Regions from separate parts of the Streptomyces sp. NPDC055025 genome, predicted to be linked through region 4. Evidence: riboswitches for the same ligand, from Rfam matches in the RefSeq annotation. Region 4 holds a riboswitch; each other region holds the start of a gene.
What was found. Region 4 has a riboswitch for cyclic di-AMP ahead of ACWGDX_RS10960 (M23 family metallopeptidase). Riboswitches for the same ligand answer to the same signal wherever they lie in the genome.
Positions count from the first base shown of each region.

Region 1: it holds a riboswitch for cyclic di-AMP, as region 4 does, so the genes downstream of both, ACWGDX_RS21975 (M23 family metallopeptidase) here and ACWGDX_RS10960 (M23 family metallopeptidase) in region 4, are expected to answer to the same signal.
Region 2: it holds a riboswitch for cyclic di-AMP, as region 4 does, so the genes downstream of both, ACWGDX_RS01445 (LysM peptidoglycan-binding domain-containing protein) here and ACWGDX_RS10960 (M23 family metallopeptidase) in region 4, are expected to answer to the same signal.
Region 3: it holds a riboswitch for cyclic di-AMP, as region 4 does, so the genes downstream of both, ACWGDX_RS03245 (transglycosylase family protein) here and ACWGDX_RS10960 (M23 family metallopeptidase) in region 4, are expected to answer to the same signal.

Region 1 covers NZ_JBSGVS010000035.1:68,369-75,737, reverse strand. Annotated here, with positions in the region: gene ACWGDX_RS21995 (hypothetical protein) at 1-209, shown strand, start outside; gene ACWGDX_RS21990 (pentapeptide repeat-containing protein) at 651-1,337, shown strand; gene trmB (tRNA (guanosine(46)-N7)-methyltransferase TrmB) at 1,724-2,518, shown strand; gene ACWGDX_RS21980 (PrsW family intramembrane metalloprotease) at 2,661-4,004, shown strand; gene ACWGDX_RS21975 (M23 family metallopeptidase) at 4,202-5,233, opposite strand; cyclic di-AMP (ydaO/yuaA leader) riboswitch at 5,245-5,399, opposite strand; gene ACWGDX_RS21970 (PP2C family protein-serine/threonine phosphatase) at 5,683-6,828, opposite strand; gene ACWGDX_RS21965 (MerR family transcriptional regulator) at 7,159-7,369, opposite strand, start outside.
Region 2 covers NZ_JBSGVS010000002.1:21,765-29,133, reverse strand. Annotated here, with positions in the region: gene ACWGDX_RS01465 (hypothetical protein) at 1-21, opposite strand, end outside; gene ACWGDX_RS01460 (HAD family hydrolase) at 147-860, opposite strand; gene ACWGDX_RS01455 (ScbA/BarX family gamma-butyrolactone biosynthesis protein) at 1,087-2,019, opposite strand; gene ACWGDX_RS01450 (ScbR family autoregulator-binding transcription factor) at 2,159-2,812, shown strand; gene ACWGDX_RS01445 (LysM peptidoglycan-binding domain-containing protein) at 3,036-3,980, opposite strand; cyclic di-AMP (ydaO/yuaA leader) riboswitch at 3,985-4,139, opposite strand; gene ACWGDX_RS01440 (hypothetical protein) at 4,695-5,123, shown strand; gene ACWGDX_RS01435 (substrate-binding domain-containing protein) at 5,199-6,296, opposite strand; gene ACWGDX_RS01430 (hypothetical protein) at 6,516-7,369, shown strand, end outside.
Region 3 covers NZ_JBSGVS010000003.1:146,518-153,886, forward strand. Annotated here, with positions in the region: gene ACWGDX_RS03235 (FtsB family cell division protein) at 1-50, opposite strand, end outside; gene eno (phosphopyruvate hydratase) at 176-1,465, opposite strand; gene ACWGDX_RS03245 (transglycosylase family protein) at 1,768-2,541, opposite strand; cyclic di-AMP (ydaO/yuaA leader) riboswitch at 2,544-2,716, opposite strand; gene ACWGDX_RS03250 (transglycosylase family protein) at 3,284-4,159, opposite strand; gene ACWGDX_RS03255 (cytochrome P450) at 4,385-5,737, opposite strand; gene ACWGDX_RS03260 (nucleoside triphosphate pyrophosphohydrolase) at 5,849-6,904, opposite strand; gene ACWGDX_RS03265 (SurA N-terminal domain-containing protein) at 7,032-7,369, opposite strand, start outside.
Region 4 covers NZ_JBSGVS010000013.1:97,403-104,771, reverse strand. Annotated here, with positions in the region: gene ACWGDX_RS10980 (STM4012 family radical SAM protein) at 1-1,387, shown strand, start outside; gene ACWGDX_RS10975 (STM4011 family radical SAM protein) at 1,393-2,370, shown strand; gene ACWGDX_RS10970 (hypothetical protein) at 2,254-2,649, opposite strand; gene ACWGDX_RS10965 (SGNH/GDSL hydrolase family protein) at 2,878-3,738, opposite strand; gene ACWGDX_RS10960 (M23 family metallopeptidase) at 3,924-4,874, opposite strand; cyclic di-AMP (ydaO/yuaA leader) riboswitch at 4,877-5,038, opposite strand; gene ACWGDX_RS10955 (tyrosine-protein phosphatase) at 5,476-6,273, shown strand; gene ACWGDX_RS10950 (fasciclin domain-containing protein) at 6,496-7,203, opposite strand.

The DNA.
Region 1 (7,369 bases), on a different contig from region 4:
TGCACGGAGCGCTGTACCAACCGGGCGGGCCGTTCCCGGTGATGTACGACGCCGGCGGCGTGGCATTTGAAAGCCGGCGGCTCGGCTGGGTGCTCGCGGGCCAACTCCTCATGGAACTCGACGAGTTCACCATCGTGGACCTGGCAGCGGAACACGCCGCGTACCTGAAGCGCGCCGAGGCACGAGCCAGGCTCTTCGGCGGACGCTGAAGCGGCCCGCCTCAGCAGAAGCGGAACGCCCACGTGTCCGCACGGACGCCCCGTCCCGGTCCGTGACCTGCGGCGGGCAGGCCGGGTCCAGCACTGCGTGCAGACCAACGCAACTCTGATCACGGAGTCAACACCGACCGGCAGCCGCCCACTCCGGTCCAGGCCGAGGAGTTCTGGCGCCGCACCCTCATCCGGACCCGCGAGCACCCTGGCGCCCCGCCGGTCCGGGAAGTCGAACGCCTCGCCAAGTATCTCCAGCTGATCCGTTCGGGCCAGAAAGCCGACTGGGACCGGCGCCGCCTCGACCCGATCCCCACGATCTCCTGGAAGGGTGATGTGGTCCTGCTCTCCCCGGAACTCGCGGACACGACGGCGCCTGCCGGCACGCCCCGGGCGTGCCGGCAGCACCGGTGACCGAGCCGCCGCCCGGAAAGGCTGTTGATGGACACCCGCACAATCCGCCGCACGAGCGTCACGCTCCCCACCCTGAACGAGCCGGGCCTCCACCTCTCCGACGTCACCTCGCTGGGGGGCGGCCGTGGCCAGATGACGAGATTCCATTACGCCGAGGCGGACCTGCGGGACCTCGACCTGGCCGACACCCATCTGATGGACGGGAGGATCACCGGCCTCAAGGCCCGGCGCACCCGTCTGGAGAAGATCCGCGTCGACTCCGTGGATTTCACAGGCTGCGACCTGTCCTCCCTGCGGTGGACCGACAGCAAGATCTCCAGAGCCGTCTTCCGCGACTGCAAGCTCATGGGCGCCACGCTCGAAGACGTCACGCTCGACAACGTCCTGTTCGAGAACTGCAAGTTGGACTACAGCACCTTCGCCCGCGTCCGGGCCGCCGGGCCTGTGATCTTCGCCAGGTGTTCGCTGCGGGAGACCGCTTTCGTCGCTGCCGATCTGGGCGCCGCCCTGATCGACGACAGCGATCTGCGGCTGACCGAGTTCGACGGCGGGAAGTACCGCGGCCTGGACCTTCGGGGCAACGACCTCTCCCAGGTCCGCGGCCTCACCTCGCTCAAGCAGATCGTCATCGACCGGGCCCAGTCACTCCAACTGGCCGAGGCCCTCACCGCCGAGCTGGACGTCACCTTCGGCGAAGACCTCGACGACAAGTAGCCCCGTACCCGCCGTCGGGTGGCACAGCCATGGACCCGCGACTCGTATTCGACATGTTCGACGACACGGGCGACCGGTGCGACACCGCGCCGGTCCCGCTGCCCGGCGGTGAGGCCGGCTACGACGACGTCGGCCAGAAGCTTCTTTCGCGTCCCGGGCGAGTGCGGGCGGGCTCGGGCGGGCTCGGCAGCGCTTCGGCGAGAGATACCCCGGCGGGCGGGCGTGGCGGGGGTGCTCGCTGGGCGCTCCGTAGAATCGGTGCGTGGTGGCCGAACGCGAGAAGACCGGGACGGATGACTGAGATGGCCGAGGCGGCCGAGTCTGTTGAGCAGGGCATGATCAAGGGGGCCAGCGGCGCCGGGACGGCCGAGCGGGCCGGGGCGCGGATGATGAGCCGGATGTTCCCCGACGGCGACGGGCCCGCCGCCGATCCCGCCGGGTCGCACTTCGAGCGGCGCATCCGCAGCTTCCAGCCGCGCCGCAGCCGCGTCACCACGGGCCAGGCCGACGCGCTGCGGCGGCTGTGGGCCGCCTGGGGCCTGGACATCGACGGCCAGCGGGTCCTTGATCCGTACGAGCTGTTCGGCGGGCTGCCGGTCGTCCTGGAGATCGGCTTCGGGATGGGCGAGGCCACCGCGCGCATGGCCGCGGACGACCCCGGCACCGGAATACTCGCGGTCGACGTACACACCCCCGGCCAGGGAAATCTTCTCCGGCTCGCGGAGGAGAACGGACTGTCCAACATCCGGGTGGCCAACGGCGACGCGATCATCCTGCTCAGGGAGATGCTGCCGCCCGGGTCCCTCGACGGACTGCGGGTCTACTTCCCCGACCCCTGGCCCAAGAAGCGCCACCACAAGCGGCGGCTGATCCAGCCGGAGTTCCTCACCCTGGCGGCGAGCCGGCTCAGGCCCGGGGCCGTACTGCACTGCGCGACCGACTGGGAGCCGTACGCCGAGCAGATGCTCGCGGAGCTGACGGCCCACCCGGGCTTCGAGAACACCCGGCCGGACGGCGGATACGCGCCCCGGCCCGCGTTCCGGCCGCTGACCCGGTTCGAGGGCCAGGGGCTCGACAAGGGCCATGCCGTACGCGATCTGCTGTTCCGCCGCGTAGCGGATCTGCCGGAACGGCCGGGGCGGCCGGGACAGCCGGAACGGCCGGGGCGGCCGTCCGCCTAACCCGACCTGACCCGCTGACCCGCGACCTGACCGTAGGGCGCGCCCCGAGTCCGCCCGTAACCCCGTCCCCCGTAGCCCCGTAACCGGCGGTAGCGGCAGAGGCACCATCGCCAGTGTCAGTGGCTCTCGTTAGGGTCATCGGGTGTCGGAACCCTCGCAGCAGCGCCCCGATCCGGGCCCGGCGATCCCTGTCTACGAGCAGCAGGAACAGCTCGGTGACCTGTGGACCGCCGTACCGGACCCTGCCCGCAGGCGCTATCGCCCGCGCCGCGCCTTCTGGCGGCACCGGGCGGTGCGGGCGGGGGCCGTGATCACGCTGCTCGCACTCTGCGCGCTGGTGATCCTGGCGCTCGTGCGGGACCAGACCGGCACCGAGGGCTTTCTGGTCGGTCTCGGCCTCGCCGTGCTGCCCGTACCGCTCCTGATGGCGGCCTTCCGCTGGCTGGACCGCGTCGACCCCGGCCCCTGGCGCAATCTGCTGTTCTCGTTCGCCTGGGGTGCCTTCGCCGCCGCCCTGGTCGCGATCATCGCCAACACCTTCGCGACCCGGTGGATAGCCATCGCCACCGCGGACCCGGCGGGCGCGGAGTCCCTGGGCGCCACGGTGATAGCACCGGTCGTGGAGGAGAGCGCCAAGGCCGCGGCGATCCTGCTGATCTTCCTGTTCCGCAGACGGGACTTCACCGGGCTGGTCGACGGGGTCGTGTTCGCGGGCTTCACCGCCACCGGCTTCGCCTTCACCGAGAACATCCTCTATCTCGGCAGCGCCTTCGGCGAGGACCAGACCGCGGACCGCACGGGCCTGCCCGCCATGACGGCGGCGACCTTCTTCGTACGGGTGGTGCTGTCCCCGTTCGCGCACCCGCTCTTCACCGTGCTCACGGGCATAGGCTTCGGGCTGGCGGCGATGGCGACCCGTCGCCAGAGGATCCGGCGGTTCGCCCTTCCACCGCTCGGTCTGGCGCTGGCGATGGGGATGCACGCGCTGTGGAACGGCTCGACGTCGCTCTTCGGCCCGTTCGGCTTCTACGCCGTGTACGCGGCGTTCATGGTGCCGGCCTTCGGGCTGCTGACCTGGCTGGCGATCTGGAGCAGACAGCGCGAGCTGCGTACGGTCTCCGCCGAGCTGCCCGCGTACGCGGCGGCGGGCTGGCTGCCGGCCGCCGCGCCCCAGGCGCTCTCCTCAATGCGGGCGCGCACGGTGGCACGCGATTTCGCGGGCCGTACGTACGGGCCCCAGGCGTCCAGATCGGTCGGCGAGTACGAGGCGTTCGCGACGTCCCTGGCGTTTCTGCGCCACCACGCCCAGCGCGGCAAGGCCGGCCCGGACTTCGTCGAGCGCGAGCAGGAGCTGCTGCACCATCTCTGGCAGCGCAGGGAGACGGCGGGACCGGCCCTGACCTATGCGGCGCGGGCCACGGGCCGGGTGCCGGTGCCTCCGCCGTACATCGACTACGACGGCTACAACCCGTACCGCCAGTACTGACGAACGTGGACGAACACGGACGAACGTGCCGGTCCGGTCCGGTCGGGTCCGGAAACGGGACCGGCGGCCCAGGCGTCGGGGGGCGAGCGCCGGAGCCGCCGGGGACCGGACTGTGCCAGTCGCGCCACGGGGTCAAATCGGGGAATCGAGGGATCGGGGACGGAGACCCGAGCCCGGGTCATGGGGTCACACCCGGGTCAGGGAGTCAGGCCCTTGCTGCTCAGCCAGCTCATGGGGTCGATACCGGAGCCACCCGCGGTGTGCACCTCAAGGTGCAGATGCGGTCCCGTCACATTGCCGGTCGCGCCGACCCGGCCGATGGTCTCGCCGGTGGTGACCTTCTGCCCGGCGGTGACGGTCATCGAGGACTGGTGGCAGTACCAGATCTCCGTACCGTCATCCAGCTCCAGGATGGTGCGGTAGCCGTACGAGCCCGACCAGCCGGCGGAGGTGACCGTGCCGCTGTGCACGGCCTTGACCGGGGTGCCCGTCGGGGCGGCGAAGTCCAGACCGGTGTGGTAGCCGGAGGACCACATGGAGCCGGACTCACCGTAGGTCGAGGTGATGGTGTACGAGGAGGTGGGAAGGGCGAAGCTGGCCGCGAGCTTCGCGAGGCGCTCCGCCTCCGCCTTGGCCCTGGCCTCCGCCTCGGCCTTCTTCCTGGCCTCTTCGATCTTCTTCTCGGCCTCGGTCTGCTGCTTCTTGGCCAGTGCCGCGGCCTGCTCGGCCGCCGCGCGCTCCGCGGCCGCCTTCTCCGTCGCGTCGGCCTCGTTCTGCTGCTGCTCCGCCTGCTGGAGGATCCGGGCCCGCAGGGCCTCGCCCGCGTCCGTGGCGCCCTGCTCCGCGTCCGCGGCGGTCATACCGGCGGTGGTGAGCGGGGCACTGGCCAGCAGGTCCGGCTCGGCCTCGTCCGCCGCCAGCGATCCCATGCCCGGGAGCGACCCGGCGTCGGGGAGATTGTCGGTGATGGCGTCGGGCAGGGATATGGAGACCGCGGGCTTGTCCTGAGCGGTGGCCATGCCGCCCGCGCCGACGGCGGCTATGACGCCGACGCCGAGGACGGTGGAGCTACGGGCGAAGCCGTTGCGCTGCTTGCCGACGCGATGCCTGCCGCGTACCGGGCGTACGGACTCCTCGGTCGGGTTCCACTCGCCCCATGCCCGCTCCGGCTCGCTGCCGAAGGAGGTGGTTTCGAAGGGGGCGGTGGGGGCAGGCTGATTGGACGCCACTGAGGCGCACTCCTTTCCTTCCTTCTCGCCTACCGGGTTAGCTGACGGGTTCGGAGCAGGAAGGTCTCCTACGGTCGCCCTACGCCGCACAAGGCAGCGAAGAACTTCCGATTCACCCCAATTGGTGGTTCCCCGGTTCCCTTGCGGGATTCGGCGCGTGAGCACGGTGCCGACTCTTACGACGGCTGGGACGACCGCGCTGCGTTATCGAACGTTAATAGAGACCAGGCCCTTATTCCAAGCTGTTCCCGGTGATCATTAACAACTTCGCATCGGACACACCAGGGCACATGCATACGCAATCGGGCGAGCTGACTTCCTTTCAGTACACCCCGAATATCTGACGGTGTGTCAAATGTTATGCGGAGGGATACCTGTCGATCACACACGGTGGTGACGGCGGACTCGGCGTCAGCGAACGGCCCCGGGAAACGGCAGCAGGGAAGGCGTCAGGGAACGAGGGGTATCGTCCTGCGCCGCTCCGGCTGCCCCTCCGTGGGGCGGTTCACCGCCAGCAGCGCCATGTCGTCCTGGCTCCCGCCGCCGGTGTGCAGCCGGACGTCGTCGATCAGCGCCTGGAGCAGTTCGTCGGGCCCCTGGAAGATCCGTCCGTCGAGCCGGTCCATCGGCACATAGAAGACTCCCTGGGCGTCACGCGCCTCAGAGAGTCCGTCCGTGTAGAAGAGCAGCGTCGAGCCGGCCGGGTAGACGGCCTGCTGGGCACGGTCCGGCCACGCGGCCAGTTCGCTCATCCCGAGCGGCAGCGCGGGGTCGCGCGTCTCCAGCATCCGTACCGCGCCGTCCTCGCACATCAGCAGCGGATCGGGATGGCCCCGGTTGACCAGCCGCACCACGCTCCCGTCGTGCGGGATCTCGGCGAGCACCGCCGTGGTGAACCCCTCGAAGGCGTCCAGCCCGCCTCGTCTGCTCCCGTCGCGGGTGAGCGCGCGCTCCAGCCGCTGCGCCACCCCCTCCAGCGATCTCTCCTGCTCGGCGGCCTCCCGGAAGGACCCGATGACGACGGCCACCGCCTCGACCGCCTCCAGCCCTTTCCCCCGTACGTCCCCCACCACCAGTCGTACCCCGTACGGCGTGTCCTGTACGGCGAACAGGTCGCCGCCGATGAACGCGCCCTCCTGGGCCGCCTCGTACCGCGCGGCGATACGCAGCCCGCCGATCCGTTCGGCGGGTCTTGGCAGCACCGCCCGTTGAGCGGTCTCGGCGATGATCCGGGCCGAGGCGAGCCGCTGCCCGCTGCGGCGCAGTACCCCGCCGATGTAGAGCGCGAGAAGAGACACGATCACCACCGTCAGCAACTCACTGAGCGACTCCAGCGTGTTGAGCGAGTTGGCGTAGAGGTGCATCGACAGTTCGGCGCAGACCGCCGCGAGGCTGATCAGCAGCGTGCCGATCAGCGGGTAGAACGGCGCCGCGACCAGGGGGGCGGCGGCGTACAGGGGGGCGGCGGTGACCCGCGTCGGCGTCGAGAGATCGAGGATCACCCCGACGACGATCACCAGGACAGGCAGAAAACGCACCAGCCGACGGCTGGTACGGATATGGCTTTCCGGCATCGGTGACCCGTCGGCGGACATCGGACCGGTCAGGTCGTCGGCCCGCGTGCCTCTGCCACTCAGGTTCTCCCTGAGCTTGCTCAGCTTCCCCACCAGTGGTCACCTGCCCGGTTCCGCCTAGGGCTGCGGACGGTACCGCGCCCCACCCAGGCTGGCCGCTGCCGTCCTCGGCGGCGACTCGCCGTCGGCCGAGTGGGCTATGGAGGAGGTCGGATCGCGACCGGCTCCTCAGCAGGTCAGGCGGCCGGACGGCCCGGTCGTTCGGTCATATGGCCGGTCGGTCGCCGCGTCGGTCGCCGAGCCGCTGCCCGGTCGCCGCCGAGTCTGCCGACCGACCGGCCGTACGACCGGTCAGCCAGTCAGGTGGTGCTCGGCGTACACCTTCATGGCGTCCCGTACGAGCACTGCTGTCCCTTCACCGTACTTGTCATAGGCCGCTGTGAAGCGTGCATCGTCCACATACATGCGCGTCACGCCGATGACATACGACTTCGTGGGTTCCGCCGTCACCGACAGCCAGTCGCAATGACGGCGGGCGACGGCCTGGGCCTCGTCGCTGTCG
Region 2 (7,369 bases), on a different contig from region 4:
GCCGGCGCGTTCCTCGTCCATCCGATGCCCCATCTCCCTGTGCGGAGGCTTTTGAACGTATATGTCCCGTGGCCATCATGGTAAGCCGTTTCGCCGGGACGGCGAGTTCCGGGGGCAGCGCCCGATCCCGACCCCGGGGCCACGCGTCAGCGGGTGGCGGGCATCACGTCGAAGGAGACCTGGACCGGCACCCGGGCGCCGGTCCAGCCGCGTACCTCCGGCTCGTTCAGCGAGCGGACCCAGACGTCCACCAGCGCCACGACGTCCTCGCCGGGCCAGGGACCGACGCCCATGACCCGCATACCGGCCTCGGCGGCGGACCGGATCCCGCAGGTGGAGTCCTCGACCGCCAGGGTGTCGACGGGCTCGGCGCCGCACAGCCGTGCGGCGGTGAGATAGACGTCCGGGAGGGGCTTGGGTCTGATCTCACCCTCGGGCACCACGATGTGGTCGAAGTGGTCGAGCAGTCCCGCCGTGCCGAGGCAGGACTCGACGACCTCCCTCGGGCAGTTGCTGGCGACGGCGAGAGGGGCGAGGCCCGCCGATTCCTCGACGAGCCGGCGGGCGCCGGGCATGGTGCGGGGGTTGTCGGCGACGAGCGCGCGGAAGTGCCCGAGCAGCAGGACGGTCAGGTCCTCGACGAGTTCCGGGCGTCCCGCCTCCTCGGCCATGAGGCGGCCGCATTCGGTGTAGTGCAGTCCCTTGGCCCGCTCGGCGAAGCCGGGCATGGGGGCGAATCCATACTCGCGCAGCGCCAGAATTCGAGCGTCCTGCCAGTGGCATTCGGTGTCCATGAGGGTTCCGTCGCAGTCGAAGACGATGGCCGCGGGAGTCCAGGAAAGGATGCGGTGAGCTGTCATCCGATTGTTCCGTTCAGAAGAGCCCGATTAGCGGCAGCACTGGCCGCCGCGACAGTGCGAAACACCGCGGGCACGCTGGTCACCCGCTGTCGGGCGGGCGCGATCCGGGCAGTCGCGGCCTTATGGAGAAGGCCGGTTGAGGGCGACCACCCAAGAACATAACGATCGCTACGCTAGAGAGGAAAACTATTGGTAGTCAAGTGACTTCACAGAGTATTCCCAGGCTTTACCTGTAGCGGAGGACGCCAAAAGCCTTCTGTTCCCCGTCCTGGAGAAAACGGAACACACAGATGTCGTGGTGGGGCACACACATAATTCGAGCGGGCGGGCTGTATTCGATAAAGCGTGCTGCTTCGAGTCGTCCGCCGGTGGGACGCAGCAAAGCGCCCCGGCTTTCCACGGCCGCGGCCTGGCGCGCGGCTTCCAGCAGAATGATGCCGGGAACATGATCCGTGGCGTGGTCGAAGAAGAAGGGGTGCCGCGGGTCGGCCGGATCGACCAGGAGGGTGCCGCCGTCGAGTCCGAGGACGACATCGTGCGCGCCCGTCACCCCCAGCCCGCGGAAGTCGGGGCGGACCGGCCCGGTCGCGCTCCCCGGCGCGGTGAAGCGCCGACGGCCGGTCCGTACGGCGTCGTACCGTTCGCCGTCCATGACGCGCGCACCGCCCCCGGCCCGCGCGAACACCGTGCCCCGGGCGGAGAAGGAGACATCGAGCCGCAGTCCGGTGACCGCGCCGTCCTCGGCGGCGCGGCGCACCTCGCTCGCGCGTACGGCGCAGGTCACCCCGGTGGCACCGGAGACCGCCCGGGGTTCCGCCGACGGATCGATCCCGAAGAACAGATCGGTGATGAGCAGATGCGCGGTGGGCGCGACATCGAAATACCGGAGCGGGATATAGATCCCGAGCTGGCGCAGCGTCTCGACGATCATCAGCGGACTGTGCAGATCGGCGCCGTCGCGCGGAAAGGTCGGATGGGACCGGGACCAGGACGCCGCGGCTTCGAATCCGCCGTCCGGACTCCGCCGTACATCGGTGAGCAGCACCTCGGCCACGGAGTCGCGGTGCACCATCTCGCGTGCGACCGTACGCGACCAGGACAGCGGGCGGACGTCCTCCAGGGTGCCGACGATCGATGCCTCAGCAACCGTTGTATTCATGCGACAAGAACACCGCAATTTTCGTTGCTACGCACCCCAGCCCGGAGCCGCCAAGCCCGCCACGCCCGGTGGGAAAAGCCGCTACATTGCCTGCTGTCATTTAACGGAACGGCAATCCGGGGTACACGTGCGGGTTCGGGTGCAGCAGGTTCGGGCGAAAACGACGCGGAGGTTTCTCCTGGAAGCGGCGGCACAGTTGTTCGATGAGCGGGGTTACTCAGGCACCAGTATCAGCGATATCAGCGCACAGTCCGGCCGCACCAGCGGAGCCATCTACTTCCACTACGCCAGCAAGGAGAATCTCGCCCTCGCCATTGTCGAGGAGCATTTCGCGACCTGGCCCGATCTGATCGACCGTTACAGCGCGTCCGACCGTCCGGCGCTGGAACGGCTGGTCGCGCTGAGTTTCGAGGTGGCGAGGGCCTTCCGGGACGATGTCGTCATCCGCGCGGGCGCCCGGCTCTGGGCGGAGCGCACCGCTATCAATGCCACGCTGCCGAGACCTTTTGTGGGCTGGCTGGAAACCGTCACCAAACTTCTCGAAGAGGCCCGTCAGGAGGGGGAACTCACACATGGCGTCACCCCTCAGGTGGCCGCGCACGGACTCGTGTGCGCCTTCTTCGGACTGCACACCGTCTCCGACGCCCTGGAGGGGCGCCGTCAGATCGAGGAAGCGCTGCACGATCTGTGGCTGCTGCTCCTGAACGCCCTTCAGACGGACCCGGATCCGGCGGCCCTGCTCGCGCGGGTGCGTGAACACCCCCTCGCACCGGTGCCCGCCGGGGGGCGATGAACCGAGGGCGGCGGTGGACGGACAGACGGCCGGACCCGGCCGGGACGGAGGATGTCCCGGCCGGGTCCGGCCGTCTGTGCGGGTGCGCGGACGTGCGGGTGCGCGGATGCACGAGCGCGCGGGCCTGTACGGATGTGACGGTACGTCAGCGTCGAGCGCCGGCGGAGCCTGTCAGCGGGGTCTGTCCGCGGGGTCTGTCCGCGGGGTCTGTCCGCGGGGTCTGTCAGTACGGGCCGTTCACATTGTCGATCGAGCCGTACCGGTCGGCCGCGTAGTTGCAGGCGGCGGTGATGTTGGCGACCGGGTCGAAGCTGTCCATCGACGTACCGGGCACGTGGTAGGCCTGGAACGTGGGGTCGATGACCTGGAGCAGGCCCTTGGAGGGCGTACCGGCGGCGGCGTTGGAGTCCCAGTTGTTGATGGCCGACGGATTGCCGGAGGACTCACGCATGATGTTCCGGTAGATACCGTCGTAGCTGCCGGGGATGCCCTGGGCGGCCATGACGTCCAGCGACTCGTTGATCCAGCCGTCCAGATCGTCGGTGTATGTCTTCGGGGCCGCCTGGGTGACGGTGTCGCTCGTATCGGCCGTCGCGCTCTCGGCGGTGGCCCCGGCGTCCTCGGCGGTCGCCGTCGGATCCTCGGTAGCCGCCGTCGCGTCCTCCGTGGCCGCCGTCGCGTCGTCGGTGGCCGCCGTCGCGTCCTCCGTGGCCGCCGTCGCGTCGTCGGTGGCCGCCGTCGCGGTTTCCTGCTCGACCACGGCGGTGGCCGGTGCGGTGGCCGCTGGTGCGGTGGCCGCCGACGTGGCGGTGGCCGGTGTGGCGGTGGCGGGCGGGGCGGACGCGGTCCTCTCACCGAGGGTCAGTTCGACGCCGGGGTGGATCAGTGCCGGATTGCCGCCGATGACCTCACGGTTGTCCTCGTACAGCTTCTTCCAGCCGCCGCTGACGGAGTGCGCGGCCGCGATCCTGGAGAGCGAGTCCCCCGCGACGACGGAGTAGGTCTCCGGGTTGTCCTTCTGCGTCGCGGCGGCGGGCGACGACACCGCCTCGGCGGTGGTCGCGGCGATGAACGGGAGCGCGAGTACGGCACCACCCGTGCCCACGACGGCGAGACCTCGGGCGAACGGGCTGGTTCTGGGACGGCGGTGCTTGGCCTGTGCGGGCATGACGCATTCCTCTCCGTCGCCTGCGAGGTGAGCTGTCGGGTTCGGGCTGGAGCTGCCCGGCCGCGGTATGAGCGCGGCTTCACCCCAAGCCGGTCCGGATTCCGGAACGGCGCCTTACCTGGGTCCCCCGCTCCTGCCGTGCGTGAGTGGGTTCGGTTTCCGGGCGGCGGCAGGATTCGGCGGTCCGTCCGGATTGACGTGAACGTAGGCGGAACGTCCGGACAAAAACAAGACCTGAATTCACAGCGCGATCCCGGCGGACGAATCCAGAGCGGAATGATCCGGTTACGCAGAAGTCGTCCGGGGACTCAACTCTCGCTCCCCGGGAGCGAAATGGCCGAGGCGACGGGAGCCACGGAACACGGCCGATGTGACGCACATCATGACCCCTGACGGAATTTCTGACGTCACAACACCGTACAGAGAATGCCAAGGCGTGCCAATACCACCCAAATGCACCACGGGAAGAATGCGGGCAAACCGCCCATACAATTACTTTTCAAAACGGGTGCGATATACCATGCTGCTCCGACCAATTCGATGTGGGTGTCATTTATTCCGCGTCGGGGTGCGTGCCGAGTGCGTATCGCCACCATTCGGGGAGGGAAAGCGGTGGAACGGGGGGACAGCCTTTGGGAGTGCGCCGGCGCCGCGACGGCGTCGCCACATCGCGTACGTTCATGGCGTAACTCGTCTGTTCCACGAGGAGGTTCAGTGTCACAGGATCCGTGGTTTCTGAGGGATCTGGCGCCGGATGTCGTGCTCGCCGGTTCGGTGATGAACGGCAGTCTGCGGGGAGCCGAGGCGGTGCGGGCGCAGATTCGTGCCGTGCTCGGCCTCTACCGCGAGTTCACTCCCGTCTGGGAGGGCGAGTTCGGTGACCGTCGGGTGAACGAGTACACCGCCGTCGTCGACGGCAGGCCGGTGACGGGAGTCGGCGTGTTCCATATCAATGACCAGGGCCAGGTGGACGAGATCGTCGTCGATCACCGGCCGCTGTCCGCGGCCCTGACCGTCTCCAGGCTTCTGGGCGAAGCCCTGGCCGGCGGCCCCGGCCGTGACCGCGACGAGTTCTATCGCCCCGACGGACAGACCTACGAGGATCTGATCGGGTACGCCGAAACCCATGGCCGCGAACTCTGACGCGTACGCCCGCTCGCGACCGGTGAACCGCGAGTGCGAGCGCGAGGGAGCGTCGTGCTTCAGTGCCGCCGGGCCTCAGTTCCGCCGGGGCGCCGGGCCCGTGGAGTCGCGTATGACGAGGTGCGGCACAAACGCTTCCTGCCGTCGTGGGGCGTCCGGGTCGGCGATACGGGCTCTGAGGATGCCCGCGGCCCGTCGGCCGATATCCGTCTTCGCCGGGGAGACGGTGGTCAGAGGCACTTCGCACAGGTCGGCCACCTCGTTGTCGTAGCCGATCACGGAAAGGTCCTCCGGGACACCCAGTCCCCGCCGCCGGGCCGCGCCGACCAGCAAGGACGCCTCACGGTCCGCGAAGCAGAGCGCGGCCGTCGCCCCCCGCGCCATCAGACGGCCGAGGAAGCCGTCCGCGTCCTCGGCGGTCCAGCGCGGCAGTGACGCCGTGACCACGGGAGCCGGATCGAGCCCGGCGCGCTCCAGTCCGACGGCGAGGCCCGACCGGATCTGCGGGGCCGTGTGCGGACTGGTCCTCTCCAGATAGCCGACGCGGGTGTGCCCGAGCCCCAGCAGATGCTCGACAGCCGCACGCGCCCCGGCCGCGTGGTGGGAGCAGACGAACTCGTGCGAGGTCGCCGTCAGGTCCATCCCCCGCTCGACGAGCACCGCGGGCACGGCGAGTTCCCCCGCGATCCCGAGCCAGTGCTGTGGACCGTCCTCGCCGAGGGTGGGTACCAGTATCAGCCCGGCCGCTCCCGACCGGATCAGTTCGTCGACGGCCCCTTGCTCCATGCCGGGGTCCCATTCGGTGCAGCGCAGGAGCATCCGGCAGCCGTGGCGGGAGAGTTCACGTTCGATACCGGCGATGACGCGCGGGTAGTAGTAGGTCAACGAGGGCACTACGACGCCGACGGTGTACCCGGTGCCGGATGCCCGGGACTCCGAGACATACGTTCCGGATCCCTGCCGGCGGTAGACAAGGCCCTCCTGGACCAGCAGGTCGACGGCCCGCCGCACGGTATTGACGCTCACTTCCTGGTCGCGGGCCAACTGCTGCTCGGTGGGCAGTTTGCCGGCCGGCCAGCGCAGTTCGGCGATGGCCCGTCGCAGCTCGTCCGCGAGACGGCGTGTCTTGTGCCCCCGCGCGGCCGTACCGACAGGAGTACGTGGCGAACTCACCGCATCCCCCTCGATCCGCGCCCACACCGGCCCGACATGACGAGCTTACGACCCTACCCGTCGCGGAGCCGCCGCTGCCCGGAGAGCACCAGCCCGAATTCATTCCAATGAATCTGTTGACGCATGGCATGACTTGACCGAAACTCCTCACCAGACGCGGCGTCAGTCATCGCGGTCCCCCACCCACGATCCCCCCACACAAGAAGACGAGGTTCCCTCGTGGCCATCACCCTGTCCGTGCGCGGAACGAGCAGGCGCACCGCACTCTTCGCCTGCGTAGTACTGGTCATCGGGTTCCAGGCGGACGGGACCGCCTTCGGGACCGAGACCTCAGCCGCCGGGGCCGCCGCCACGGCCTACTACGTGGACCCCGCCGTGGGTTCGGCGGGCAATCCCGGCACCGCGGACAGGCCGTGGCGTACCTTGCAGGAAGTCTTCGCGTCCGGGCGGACCTTCGCCGACGGAGACGTCATCTACCTGCGCAGTGGCAACCACGGAAGTCCGGTCATCACCGGGGGCGTCTCCTCGGGCGTCCGGACCGTCAAGGCGGCGCCCGGCGCGGCGCCCCGTATGAAGACTCTGAGGTTCGCGTCCGGTGCCACCCGCTGGACGGTCGACGGGGTGCTCATCTCGCCCCAGGAGGCGGACGGTACGTACACCACCGGCAACCTGGTGCAGTTCGACGCGGGTGCCACCCACGACATTCTGCGGAACTCACAGGTCCGGGCCGCGAGCGACGCGTCGGCGGACACCTGGTACAACAACGACTGGGTCAGCCGGAGCGGCACGGGCGTCCTGGTCGTCGGCGCCGACAACCAGGTTCTCGACAACCAGATCCGCAACGTCCGCAACGGTGTGATGCTGGAGCGCACCTCCCAGGCCGGCGCCGGCGCGACCGGAGCGGTGGTCAGGGGAAACAGCGTCAACCACTTCTGGGAGGACGCCTTCCGGTGCAAGGTCAGCGGCTGCCTCTTCGAGTACAACTCGGCGGTGAACAGCTACGCGGTCGTACCGCCGGGCATGGAGAGCGACCCGCCGCACCGGGACATGTTCCAGAGCTACCGCGGCGACGG
Region 3 (7,369 bases), on a different contig from region 4:
AGCAGCCGCAGCCTGGTCGCGGTGGAGAACCGGTCCCGGTTCCCGGCCATGGCTCGCCTCCCCTGTTACGTGCGTACGTCCCCGGACACGGTACGGGACCGGGGCCGGGGACGTACGGACGACGGGCGGGACGGGCGGCCTCACCCGACGGCCGGCCCGGCCCCGCCGCTCACGCTCAGGCGGAGCGGAACCGCGGGAACGCGCTGCGGCCCGCGTACACCGCCGCGTCGTCGAGGATCTCCTCGATACGCAGCAGCTGGTTGTACTTGGCGACACGGTCCGAGCGGGCCGGGGCGCCGGTCTTGATCTGACCGCAGTTCACCGCGACGGCGAGGTCGGCGATGGTGACGTCCTCGGTCTCGCCGGAGCGGTGGGACATCATGCACTTGAAGCCGTTGCGCTGGGCCAGCTCGACGGCGTCCAGGGTCTCGGTCAGCGAACCGATCTGGTTGACCTTGACCAGCAGGGCGTTGGCGGAGCCCTCCTCGATGCCACGGGCCAGCCGCTCCGGGTTGGTGACGAACAGGTCGTCGCCGACGATCTGCACCTTGGAGCCGAGCTTGTCGGTGACGACCTTCCAGCCGGCCCAGTCGTCCTCGAAGAGCGGGTCCTCGATGGAGACGAGCGGGTAGGCGGCGACCAGCTCCTCGTAGTACTCGGTCATCTCGGCGGCCGAGCGGGACTTGCCCTCGAACTCGTACGAGCCGTCCTTGTAGAACTCGGAGGCGGCGACGTCGAGCGCGAGCGCGATGTCGCGGCCCGGCACATAGCCGGCTTCCTTGATGGCTTCGAGGATCAGGTCCAGCGCGGCGCGGTTGGACTCCAGGTTCGGCGCGAAGCCGCCCTCGTCACCGAGGCCGGTGGAGAGCCCCTTCTGCTTCAGGACCTTCTTGAGGGTGTGGTAGACCTCGGCGCCCCAGCGCAGCGCCTCGGAGAAGGACTCCGCGCCGATCGGGGCGATCATGAACTCCTGGATGTCCACATTGGAGTCGGCGTGCGAGCCGCCGTTCAGGATGTTCATCATCGGAACGGGCAGCAGATGCGCGTTCGGGCCGCCCAGGTAGCGGAAGAGCGGGAGGTCCGAGGCCTCGGAGGCGGCGTGCGCGACGGCGAGGGAGACACCGAGGATGGCGTTGGCGCCCAGCGAGCCCTTGTTCTCGGTGGCGTCCAGGTCGATCATGGCCTGGTCGATCAGGCGCTGCTCGGTGGCGTCGTAGCCGACGAGCTCCGGGCCGAGCTGCTCGATGACGGCGAGTACGGCCTTCTCGACACCCTTGCCCAGGTAGCGGTCGGGGTCTCCGTCACGGAGTTCCACGGCCTCGAACGCACCGGTGGAGGCACCGGAGGGGACAGCAGCACGGCCGGTGCTGCCGTCGTCGAGGCCGACCTCGACCTCGACCGTGGGGTTGCCTCGGGAGTCCAGGATTTCCCGGGCTACGACGACGTCGATGGACGGCACGAGCATCTCCTTCTGGGATGTGACGCTTGGAGTGCAGGGTCTCATTGGCCTTGCGGCAAGAGCCTAACCGGCTCGGAGACGTCGGCCGCCCGGTGCCCGCCCGCTGGGACGGATCAAGCACCCGAGCGCTTCGGCGCACCCATGAGCACCGTCGTGCGCACCGCCGTGAGCGCCGCCCCGAGTACTCCCTCCGTACTCCCCGAGTGCCCCCTCCGTACGCCCGGAAGGTACGCCCGGAAGAGGGCAGACCCCGGCCCGGCGCGTACGGGGGATCACGCGCCGGGCCGGGGGGATCGGGGGCGGGCGGATCAGCGCAGGTGGAGCTGCTGGCCCGGGTAGATCAGATCGGCGTCGCGGACGATGTCCTTGTTGAGGTCGAAGAGCTTCTTCCAGCCGCCCTTCACCTGCCGCGCGGCGGCGATCTTGGAGAGGCTGTCGCCGGGCTTGACCTTGTACTCGCCGTCGCCCTTCTCGATCGTGGCCGTGGCGGCGCGGGTCTCACCGCGCGAGGCGGGCTGCGCCTGCTCCCGCTTCGGCTGCGCCGGCCGGATCTGCCGCGGGGCGGCCTGTTCCCCCGTACCGGAGCCGGAGGCGGAGGCGGATCCCGAGCCGGAGCCTGAATTCGAAGCGGAACCGGAACCGGAGCCCGAGCCGGAGCCCGAGCCGGAGCCCGCCGAGCCACCGTCGTACGCGGCGCCGGAGAGGTTCACCCCGCAGGTGGGCCACGCGCCCTTGCCCTGGCCCGCCAGGACCTTCTCGGCGACGGCGATCTGCTGGGACTTCGAGGCGAGGTCGGCCCTGGCCGCGTAGGCGGTGCCTCCGTAGGCGGCCCAGGTGGAGCCGCTGAACTGGAGTCCGCCGTAGTACCCGTTGCCGGTGTTGATGGACCAGTTGCCGCCGGACTCGCACTGGGCGACCTGGTCCCACTCGGAGGCGGTCGCGGCGGACGCGGAGGTGGCGCCGATCAGCGGGACCGCGACAGCGGCGCCGGTGATGCCGGCGAGCGTGGCGTAGCGGGCGGTCACGGAGCGGGAGGGACGGCGGTGCCTGCCCTTGCTGGAACCCTTGCTGGAACGCGGCATGGAACTCTCCTCACCGACGCCTACGAGGTGAGCTGTCGGGTTCGGGCCAAGTGAGTTGCCCGGCCGGGTGCTCGCGCACCCGGCTCCACCCCGAGCCGGTCGCCGGCCGTCTCTCGACGGCCGGGGCCGGCACAAACCTTGGGTCCCCCGCTCCTGCCTTCGGCGCATGACGCGACGACTACTCCCCCCGACCGACGGCAGGATTCGGCGTGACGGTCGACGAGGCCCGCGGTGCGAGCGGTTCAGACCGTAATCACAGGCCCGCCGGTTCTTCAAAGGAGAACATCAGGGAAATAACGCCCTTACCCACCCTCCAGGTTTACGCATTTCCCCTGGTGAGAGCGGAAAGCGGGGCAACCCGCGGGTCAAAAGTCCCTAGTTGCAGCAAAGAGACCCTTGTCTCACTTGCACAGAAGTGGACATAGGGCGGCGAACTACCCTTGAATCCGTGCCACTTCACGGCACTTCAAGGACGGGATCAAGAAGGAGACCGAGAGGGAGGCGGAGAGGGAGACACAGGGGGAGCCGGGGAGGGATCAGGGCCGCGGCCAGGGAGGACACCCCCATGGCACGCCGCGACGCACCCGGAGACACCGAGGCGCACCCGGAAGCACCGGGGCACACCAGGAAGCACCATGACCCGCCCGGAAGCACCGGGCGCACCAGGGGGCGGCACACCGGCCGCCCCCCGTTCACCTCACAGCCACCGCGCCGACGGCCCGGAGCCGCCGGCCCGTTCGCCTCAGAGCCAGCCGCCGAGCACCTTCTGCCCGTCGGCGATCAGCCAGTTGCGCTCGACGGGCCGGTCGGCCTCCGCCGGAGCGGGCGATTCCGTACGATCCGTCAGGCCGTCCGTACTGCGCGACAGTCCGTCACCCCGTGAGGCATGACGGCCGTATTCAAGCCCTTCATCCGAATTGCCCGTTACGGCATCGTCCTGGGCGGCTTCACCGCGGTGCTTGCCCTTGGCCGACTCCGCACCGCCGGCGGCGGTGCCACCGAGGCCGTCGGAGCTGAGGCCTTCAGTGCCCTCGCGGCCGTCCACGGAAGCGGAGGCTCCCGGTGCGGGCGTGGTGGCCGAACCGGAGGGGACCGGCTCTCCGGGCAGCGTCTTCCCGTCGGAGGGGGCGGAGGGCGTGGCGTCCGGAGCGCCGGAGGGAGCGTCCGCGGGACCGTCGCTCCGGTCGTCCTGCGCGGCTCCCGCCGAGCCGGAGCCGCCCCCGAGACCGACACCGTCCAGCACGGCGCCCGTGAGCCCGGAGACCGGCGCGCAGCTCGACCAGGCCTTCACGCCCTGCGCCGCGAGCACCTTCTCCGCCACGGCTATCTGCTGGGAGCGGCTGGCGAGGTCGGCGCGGGCCGCGTACTCCCCGCCGCCGAAGGCGTCCCAGGTCTCCTGGGTGAGCTGGAGGCCGCCGTAGTGGCCGTTGCCGAGGTCCGCGCTCCACATGCCGCCGCTCTCGCATTCCGCGACACGGTCCCAGGTGGAGGCGTCCGCCGCGCTGGCGCCCGAGGCGGCGAACAGCGGGATGGCGATCGCCGACCCGGTCACCCCCGCGGCGACGATCAGAGCGGGGGCCTGGCGTGGTCTGCGGTGTCGGCCGTTCGCGGAGCGCATGCGCTTGCCTTCCGTGTGACTGTCGTTTCGACTACGGCGTGTTGCAGCTGAGTCGTCGGTGAACGTAGCGGTACTCGAACGTCTGTCACAAGTCGATGCAGCGGAGATCACGTGAAAGTCACATTACTGACGGTCCGTCAGTTATGGAGTGACGATCCGACAGTGATCGGCGCCGGTCCCATGGCGGTACGGCGGCCGTCCGCCGCCGAATCCGTCAGTGGCTCATCAGCCGGACAATGGCGTGAACTGCACCGGAAGTGTGCGCAATCCACGCATGATGAGCCCGCCGCGCCAGCGCAAATCGGCAGGATCCACAGCAAGTCGCACATCGGGCAGACGGGTCAGCAGAGACGCGAGAGCGGTCTGTCCCTCAAGGCGGGCGAGGGGCGCGCCGAGGCAGTAGTGGATGCCGTGCCCGTAGCCGAGGTGCTGATTGTCACGCCGCGCGAGATCGGGCGTGTCGGGCGACGCGAACCGCTCGGGGTCACGGTTCGCCGCGGCGAGGACGACCAGTACGGGATCGCCCACCGCTATCCGCTGCCCGCCGAGCGTCACCGGCTCGGTGGCGTACCGCCAGGTGGCCAGCTCCACCGGACCGTCGTGGCGCAGCAGTTCCTCGACACCCGTCGCGAGCAGTTCCGTCTCCCCCGCGTCGAGCGAACGCTGGAGCCGGGCGTGCTGCTCCGGGTGGCGCATCAGCGTATGGACGCCGTTGCCGATCAGATTCACGGTTGTCTCGAAACCGGCAAAAAGGATGATGAAGGCCATCGCCGCGGCCTCGTTCTCGCTGAGATGCTCGCCGTCGTCACTGGCCCGCACGAGACCGGAGATCAGATCGTCGCCCGGGTTCTCCCTTTTGCGGTGGATGAGTTCGGCCAGATACGCCCGGATCTTCTTGACCGACCGCGCCACTCCGCCACGCGGTCCGCCGCCGTGCCGGATCATCATCCCGGCCCAGTCGCGGAAGTCGTCCTGGTCCTCGGCCGGCACCCCGAGCAGATCGCAGATCGCGTAGATGGGGAGCGGGAAGGCGAAGTCATGGATCAGATCCGCCTCCCCCTTCGCCGCGAAACCGTCGATGAGCCGGTCGGTGAGCTGCTGGACCCGGGGAGCGAATTCCGCGACGCGCCGGGGCGTGAACGCCTTGGACACGAGCCGGCGCAGCCGGGTGTGGTCGGGCGGATCGATGTTCAGCAGATGCGTCATGAGGTCCGCGCCGCGCTCCCCGGGAATCCCGGTCTTGCCCTTGGCGTGCGCCGCCTCCGCGTGATGAACGGGGTTCTTGGAGAGCCGGGCGTCGGCGAGCGCCGCCCTGGCGTCCCCGTACCGCGTCACGAGCCACGCCTCGACCCCGCTGGGCAACTGGGCCCGGTACACGGGCGCGTGCTCGCGCAGCCAGGCGTAGGCGGGGTAGGGATCGGTGGCGAACTCCCAGGTGAAGAGTTCGGGAACGGGGGCAGTCTCGGGGGCGGGGCCGGGCGCGGTCTCGGGGGCGGGGGCGAGGCTCGGCTCGGGGGCGGTCTCAGGGGCCGGCTCGGGGGCGAGGCCCGGCTCGGGGGCGGGGGGCTTTTCGGTCACCGGTCGACGGTATCGGGACAGACCTCGGGGGCGGCCGGGGCGGGGGCGCGTCCCGGCTCGGCTCGGCTCGGCTCGGCGGCCTTGGCGTACCCCCTGGCCGGCCTCGCCCCGTCACTCGGTGGCGGCGCCGCCCGTTTCCGCCGTGCGGATCGCGTCCCGGTAGGTGCGGGCCGCCGCGCGCAGGGCGGTTTCCGGGTCGACGCCCGCCTCTTCCGCCCGTACGGCCATGGCGAGCAGTTCGTACCCGATCCCGTCGCCCGACGGAAGCGCGACGTCCAGGCCCGCCGTACGGACGCGGCCCGCGAGTTTGGAGGCGAGCGCGAGACCCGGCTGCCCCAGCGGGACGCCGTCGGTGACCGAGTCGCGCTGCTTCTCGACCGCTTTGGTACGGAGCCAGTGCGCCTTGACGTCCTCGGGGGTCTCCGCCGTCTCGTCGCCGAAGACATGGGGATGGCGGTGGATCAGCTTCTCCACGATCGTGGCGGCGACATCGTCGATGGAGAAGGGTTCCCTGCCCTCTTCCTCCTCCAGGCCGTCCTGCGCGATACGGGCGTGGAAGACGACCTGGAGGAGTACGTCACCCAGCTCCTCGCGGAGTTCGTCGCCGTCGCCGTCCTCGATCGCCTCGACGAGTTCGTACGCCTCCTCGATGCCGTACTTGGCGAGCCCCTTGTGCGTCTGGGTCGACGACCACGGGCATTCGCGCCGGATCCGGTCCATGACATGGACGAGATCGAGAAGCCGGGCGCCGGGCAGATCGTACGAACCGGGGAGCAGCTCCAGGTCGGGCATCTGTACGCGGCCGGAGCCGGCCAGCCGGGCCAGGCCGTCGGTCAGGGCCCCTTCGCCCGCGGCCTCACCGTCACCGCCGCCGGACGGGATGACCACGACCGTACGGCCGCCGGCGCATTCGTCGACCAGATCCCGCGCCGTGAGCGCGGCGGGCGCGGGCGCCGGCGCTCCGGCCTCCCCGGTGATGCCGCTCTCCACGGTGATGCCGGCCTCGCGCAGATACGGCAGCAGCGGATGGGCGCCGTCGGCGCACAGCACACGGTCGGCGGCGCGCAGCGTCTGCCAGGCGGGCCAGGACAGGAGTCCGGGCGCGACCCGGTGGCTGACGGTCAGCAGGACGATACGGCCGGGGGTGGCGGGAGCTTCGTCTGTCACCACTTGAACCTACCTCCGGCCCGCCTGCGGCCGGACCCCGCCCGTCAGCCGCACCGGGACCGGGAAGGGGGCGTGGCGGGTCCGGGACCGAGGCGGCCCGGCCGTCACGCGTCCGTCGGCCCGGCCGTCACGCGTCCGTCGGCTCCTGCTCCGGTGCCTGGCGGGTGACCTGCGTGATCCACGGCAGCTTGGCCTCGCCGAGCCGGACCTGCTTGTAGTCCCAGCTTCCGTAGCGCGGATTGACGTCGATCCCCAGCTTCTCCGACGTCTTGGTCAGATCGGCGAGCACGACCTGCTGGCCCTCGGGGGTCATGGTGTTCGCGCCGAGCGCCTGGGCCAGCTTGTTCAGCAGGACCTCACGGCGGATCGCGGCGTCGATCTGCCCCGCCGAGAGCCCGCCCTGCTGGAGCAGCATCGCGGCGAACTGCTTCTCGCCGCCCGACTGCGCGGCGGCCTGCTGCCGGG
Region 4 (7,369 bases):
CTCGGCGGACACGGCCCTCGCCGTCACCACCGGCGCCGCCGCACCGCGCCCGTACGAGAGTTACGTCTACGCCTATCCGCACAAGACGGCCTACCGCCCCCTGCCCGGCCGCCCGGCGCTGCGCGAGCTGTGGGCCGGTGAACGCAAGGACGCCCTCTCCCTCTATCTGCACATCCCGTTCTGCGAGGTCCGCTGCGGCTTCTGCAATCTCTTCACCCGTATCGGCGCCCCCGACGAGCTCACGACGCGCTATCTCGACGCGCTCGACCGGCAGGCGACCGCCGTACGCGACGCCCTCACCGGGCCGGGTCAGGAGGGCACCGACGCGATACGGTTCGCCGCCGCGGCCTTCGGCGGCGGTACGCCCACCTTCCTCGACGCCGGTGAGCTGGAGCGGTTGTGCGACATCGCCGAGCGGCGGATGGGTGCCGATCTGCGGGCCGTCCCGCTCTCCGTGGAGACCTCCCCGGCGACGGCGACCGCCGACCGGCTGGCCGTGCTCGCCGACCGCGGCGCCACGCGGCTGAGCATCGGTGTCCAGAGCTTCGTCGACGCGGAGGTGAGGGCCGCCGTACGCCCGCAGCGCCGCGCCGATGTCGAGGCCGCGCTCGGCCGTATCCGTGACGCCCGGATCCCGGTCCTCAATATCGATCTGATCTACGGAATCGACGGCCAGACGGAGCGCACATGGGGCCACTCCCTGGACGCCGCGCTCGCCTGGCGGCCCGAGGAGCTCTATCTCTATCCCCTCTACATACGGCCGCTCACCGGTCTCGGCAGGCTGGGCGCGGGCAGCGACGCCGTCTGGGACGCCCAGCGGCTGCGGCTCTACCGGCAGGGCCGGGACCGGCTTCTCGCCGAGGGGTACGAGCAGGTGTCCATGCGGATGTTCCGCCTCCCCGGCAGCGGCACCGGCGCCCCGTCACAGGGCGCGGACGACTACGCGTGCCAGACCGACGGCATGATCGGGCTCGGCTGCGGAGCCCGCTCGTACACCTCGCGGCTCCACTACTCCTTCGACTACGCGGTCGACATGCGCGAGATACGGACCATCATCGACACCTATACGGCCACGGAGGACTTCTCCCGCGCGGAGGTCGGCCGCCGGGTGGACGAGGACGAGGCGCGCCGCCGCCATCTCCTCCAGTCGCTCCTCCAGGCCCAGGGCATGGAGGTGGCGGGCTACCGCGAGCGGTTCGGCTCGGTACCGGCCGAGGACTTCCCGGCCGAGCTGGACCGGTTCGCGGAGCTCGGCTGGCTGGACACGGGCACGGACCCCGGGCTGCTGCGTCTCTCGCCCGAGGGGCTCGCGTACTCGGACGCGCTGGGTCCGGCGCTCTTCTCCCCCGCCGTACGGGCCGCGATGGCCGCCTACGAGGTGAAGTGAGTCCCGTGGACCTGACGATCCTCTACCGCGGTCCGCTCGCCTCCTGCGACTACGACTGTCCGTACTGCCCCTTCGCCAAGCGGCGCGACAGCCGTGAGCAGCTCCGCGCCGACAGGGACGCGCTGGAGCGGTTCGCGGCCTGGGTGTCGGCGCGGCGCGACGACCGGCTGTCGGTGCTGTTCACGCCCTGGGGCGAAGGGCTGGTCCGCTCCTGGTACCGGCGGACCCTCAGCGAGCTCTCGCACCTGCCGCATGTCCGGCGGGTGGCCATCCAGACGAATCTGAGCTGCCGTACCGACTGGCTGGCCGGCGCCGACCCGGAGAAGCTGGCGCTGTGGTGCACCTACCACCCGGGGCAGACGCCGTACGACCGGTTCCTCGCCAAGTGCCATGACCTCGCGGACCGCTCCGTCCGCTTCAGTGTGGGCGTCGTCGGTCTCGACGAACACCTTGAGCACGCGCGCAGGCTGCGCGCCGAACTGCCCGCGCACATCTATCTCTGGATCAACGCGGCCGAGGGGCGCGGCTATACGGACGAGGAGGCCGCCCGCTGGACGGAGCTCGATCCCCTCTTCCCGTACAGCCGCAGGCCCCACAGCTCGGCGGGGCTGCCCTGCCGGACCGGTGAGTCGGTGATCTCGGTGGACGGCGAGGGGACCGTACGGCGCTGCCACTTCGTCCGCGCCGAGCTGGGCAATCTCTACGACGGTTCGTACCGGAAGGCACTCGCTCCCCGGGCGTGCCCACTGGCGGTGTGCGACTGCCATATCGGCTATGTGCATCTGGAGACGCTGCCGCTGTACGACGTGTTCGCGGGCGGGGTGCTGGAGCGGATCCCGCGGGTCCGGGATCCGCTCCCGGACGGATCAGTTCGGCGGGCTGCCCAGGGGAACCTGGGTGGTGTTCCGGTCGTCGTTCAGCTCGATGTTCTCGGCGCTGACCGACAGGTGCGTCGTGTCGGAGAACCGCAGCCGGAGCCGTAGGTCGAACCGCCAGGTGTCGTCCCCGTTCGGATGGATGGTGACCGTCGCGGTCCCGTTGGACAGCCCCTCCTTCGTGGTCTCCGTCAGCACATCGAGCGGGTAGGGACCGGCCGTCGTCCCGTCCTTGAACTCGCCGAAGGGCACGGAGATGGAGGCGGCCTCCACACCGTCCGGTGTCCTGACCGAGATATTGATCCCGGTGTCGTAGTCGCGATCCTCATTGGCGGTGACAAAGGTGACCGCCCCCGCCGCGAGAGTCGCACTGCCGTTTTCCGCCATCGGAGCCCCCTGAACCCACAGCGCCGTGATACGGGCCCTCCCCCGGCCGGCGCCGCACCGGAGGACCCCTTCGGCCCGGTTATCGCCCCGGCCGGGACAGGCCATGCGTGGGCGTTCCGTGGTCCATTCGGATGAGTGAAATTCCCGTCGGGAGCGCCGAGCGCCGGAGGGGCGGCCGGCCTCGGCGGCGGCCGGGCGTCCCGACCGGCACCCGGGCCGGCCCCGCCGTCAGCGGTTCAGGGGCAGAAGGTCGGGACGCTTCGCCTCGACATGGTCCCCGGAGGATTCCCCGCGCAGCCGGCGCCCGATCCATGGCACCAGATACTCGCGCGCCCAGTTGATGTCGTCGCGCCGTACCTCGAAGGTGCCGCGCGGCGGCTGCGGCGGCCATGTCTGGTCCGGGTCGGCGGGCACGGCGAAACCGAGCACCTGCGCCGCACGCAGCGCGACACGGGTGTGGCCCTCGGGGGAGAGATGCAGCCGGTCGCCGTCCCAGGCCCGCCTGTCCTGCACTGACTTGAGGGACCAGAGATCCAGCACCGGGCAGTCGTAGCGGTCGGCGATGGCCCGTACATGGGCGGTGTAGGTCGCGATCTTGCCGCGAAGATGACGGAGCACGGGCACGCCCCGGGTGTCGAAGCCCGTGGTCACCATGACCGTGCCGACCGCCCCGGTCAGATCGGCGACGGCCCGCTCGAAGCGCTCGGCGACATCGTCGGGGTCGGTGCCGGGCCGGATGATGTCATTGCCGCCCGCGCAGAAGGTGACCAGATCGGGGGCGAGTTCCTTGGCCCGGGGTATCTGCTCGCTGACGATCTGGTCGAGGAGCCGGCCGCGTACGGCGAGATTCGCGTAGCGGAAATCTCCGTGCACGGTGTCCGCGGGGCCGGCCGGGAGGGCCACCTCGCCGGTCACCGGATCGGTGAGCCGGTCAGCCAGTTGATCGGCGAGCAGCACCGCGAGCCGGTCCGCCCAGCCGACATAGCGTCCATCGGGTCCGGGATCGCCCACGCCCTCCGTGAAGCTGTCACCGATCGCCGTGTACGACCCGAATACGCCTCTTCTTCTTGATCTCGAATCGTCTGCCACAACACCACATCTTTCACCCGCAGATGTGACCTACGCGACCGTAGGAAACGGTTGACGAGGGGTGAGATACACCATTGGTCAATTTTCGGCCAAGCGGGAATATGCCCAACGCTCTCCGTCCGGCACGGAAGTGCCCGACGGAGAGCGGAGAAAGGACGTTTGCCATGCCTCGGACGGGCCGGGTCTCAGATGTTGACACCCTGATCGCGCAGATACGCCAGCGGGTCGATGTCCGAGCCGTAGTCCGGTCCGGTACGGATCTCGAAGTGCAGGTGCGGACCCGTGACATTGCCGGTGGCGCCGGAGAGACCGATCTGCTGGCCCTCGCTGACGGTGTCGCCCTCGGAGACGGATATGGAGGAGAGATGGGCGTACTGCGAGTAGTGGCCGTCACTGTGCTCGATGACGATCTGGTTGCCGTACGAGCCGCCCCAGCCCGCCGCCACGACCGTGCCCGCGCCGACCGCCTTCACCTCGGTGCCCGTGTCGACCAGGAAGTCCACACCGGTGTGGTAGCCGCTGGCCCAACTGCTGCCCGAGGCATGGTACGGAGTGCCGATCTGAGGATCGTCGACCGGCGTGGTGAAGGCGGAGTCGCTGCTCTGCTCCGGCGTGTCGCCGGGCGCGGACGTCGACCCGCCGTTGTCCTCGGCCGGTGTGGCGGTCGACGGGTCCGAGGAACCGCCGTCGGAGGAGTGGGACGGCTCGGCCGGCTTCGCGGGACGGGTGTGCTCCCCGCCTCTCGCCTTGATGGTCAGCTTCAGCCCGGGGTGGATCAGCGACGGGTCGGATCCGACGGCCTTGCGGTTGTCCGCGTACAGCTTGTGCCAGCCGCCCCGGACATGCTGTTCCTTGGCGATCTTCGACAGGGAGTCGCCCGGGACCACGGAGTAGATCCGGGTCCTGGCGGCGCTCTTCTTGGCGGTGGCCTTCTTCGCGCCGGTCTGCTCCCCGCCGAACTGCTGCTGGGAGACGGCCTCGGGCGCGCTGGCGGGTGCGGCCTTCTGCGCGGCGTGCGCGCCGGTGGCACCGATGAGCGGAAGTGCGATGGCGGCTCCACCGGTACCGGCGGCTATGAATCCGCGCGATACCGGGTTGTTGGCCTTGTGACGGCGGTGCTTACCCTTCGCGGGCATGGCGAATTCCTCTCCGGCGCCTGCGAGGTGAGCTGTCGGGTTCGGACTGGAGATGCCCGGTCGCACTTACCGCACGACTTCACCCCAAGCCGTTCCGGAGTTCCGGATCGGCGTACTACCTGGGTCCCCCGCTCCTGCCACGCATTGCTTGACGATAAGAATTCCGGGCGGCGGCAGGATTCGGCGGTCCGACCGGATTGAGGGTGAACGTAGGCGAGTGGGGCGAGTGGAACAAGGGATCCTTTTCCATCGACAAGTCGCACTCGCATTTAACCCGGTTTTACCGGTCACCCTGTGTCGACAACGGTCTCCGAACTCCGTGTCAGGCGGGGAATTCGAATACATGGCACCGCCACGGAACGTCACGGATATGATCCTGGTCACGGACCGGAACCCATCTCCACCGCGACCGGGGCAGGGTGTAAGGAATCACCCAATACGGACAGATGGGCATTTGAGCGATATCTATCCGCGAATAATGTCCGAATGCTCCCATTGGATTCCTGACAGTCGAACTGATTGCCACACGAACAGATGTCGTACTGTCAGAGGTCGACAGCGTCGGCGAGCCGCGCCGACGGCAGACACGGAGGAGCAGGCCGTGACGCAGCAGGTCCCGTCGACAGAGCCCGAGCTGGCCGGCGTGCGCAACTTCCGCGATGTCGGAGGACTGCCCACCACCGACGGCAGGCAGGTCCGTCCGGGCCGGCTCTTCCGCAGCGGCCATCTCGCCAACGCCACCGCGGCCGACGCGGCCTTCCTCTCGTCCCTCGGACTTCACACGATCTTCGACTTCCGCAACGCGGCCGATCTGAAGCTCGACGGCGCGGACGTGGAACTGCCCGGCGTGCGCAATGTGAACATTCCGCTCACCGACCCCGCCGACGGTGCCGAGTTCTGGCGGATGGTCAGGGACGGCGATCTGGACCAGCTCCGCTCGCTCCTCGCGGACGGCAGGGCCGCGGCCCGGATGACCGGCTCGTACCGCTCGATCATCAAGGAGCGCACCGCCGAGCACAGCCGTGTCCTGCACGCCCTCGCCGGGGACAGCGTGCCGGCGCTCATGCACTGCGCCGCGGGCAAGGACCGGGCCGGTCTCTCGATCGCGGTGGCCCTGCTCGCGGTCGGGGTGGAGCCCGAGGCGATCGAAGCGGACTATCTGAAGTCGAACGACCCGCACCGCCGTTATCCGGTCCAGCGCAGCGACAATTCGCCCACCGGGACGTCCACCGAGGTGATGGACCTGCTCAGTCCGCTCTTCGACGCGCGCGCCGAGTATCTCGCGACGGCCTTCGAGACCATCGAGAAGACCTGGGGCAGCACCGACACCTATCTGACCGAGGGGCTGGGACTGGCCCCCGAAACCCGTGAACGGCTGCGCGCCCGCCTCCTCGACTAAGTCCTGTCCGAACAGGACTAGGTCCCGTCCGAACAGGACCTGGACGATCATGCCGGTGTCGGGGGGGGGGGGGGGGGGCACCCCCCGGCCCCGGGCCCCGTGCCGCGGGCCCCGGGGCCCCGGCCGGGCCGTCGGGTACGTGTGGCTTCCGGCCGGATCCGTGGCCGGATCCGTGGACGGGTCCACGCTGCCGGGAGAGGCGCTAGTACCGCAATTGCGGTACTAGCTCGGGGGCATCAGCACGGTGTCGATCACGTACACGTTGGCGTTCTTGGTCCGGACGTCACCGCAGACGATGTTCGTCGTCCCGTTGACCTTGAACGACTCACCCGAGCCCGATGTGGTGAGCGTGCCGCCCTCCAGGGTCTTGAAGACACCGTTCGGGAGCTGGTCGGGGGCGACCTTCTTCTCCGTCACGTGGTAGTTCAGGACCTTCCTGAGCTGGGCCTCGTTGTCGCGGATCGCGTCGAGCTGCGCCTTGGAGAGCTTGGCGAAGGCGTCGTTGGTCGGGGCGAAGACGGTGATGTCCTTCGTGGTGTTCAGCTTGTCGGCCAGTCCGGCCTTCTTCACCAGGGCGACGAAGGTGGAGAGATGCGTGTTCTCCGCCAGCGCGGTGGCGACAGGCTGGGTCGCCATTCTGGAGAAGCTGCCGCCGATGCCCTTGCGCAGCAGTGACGAGCACCCCGGACCGAAGGGGACGGCCGCACCGGCGGACGCGGACGTGCTGGGCGAGGCCGAGGGCGAGGTGCTCGGTGAGGCGGACGGGCTCGGTGAGGCGGGTGTGCTGGGTGACGCCGACGTGCTGGTCGATGTGGGTGTGCTCGGCGTCGGGGCGGCGAAGGCCTGAGGAGCCATGACTCCCAGCGAGAGCGGGAGGGTGACCGCGGCGGCGGTGGACATGGCTGTGGTGCGGAGACGGGTGCGGTTCATGGTTCGATTCCTCTTCCTGTGGGAGGAGGGGCCCCGGCTCGGGCCCGGAGGCGTCGACGCGGCCGGATCGGCGGGTCCTGGGATGAGACGGCCCGGGGAGTGCCGGGCGGGGTGCTCTCACCCGTCCGGCCTGCGGTTCCTGCCGTTCGACGATTCCTGTCGGTCG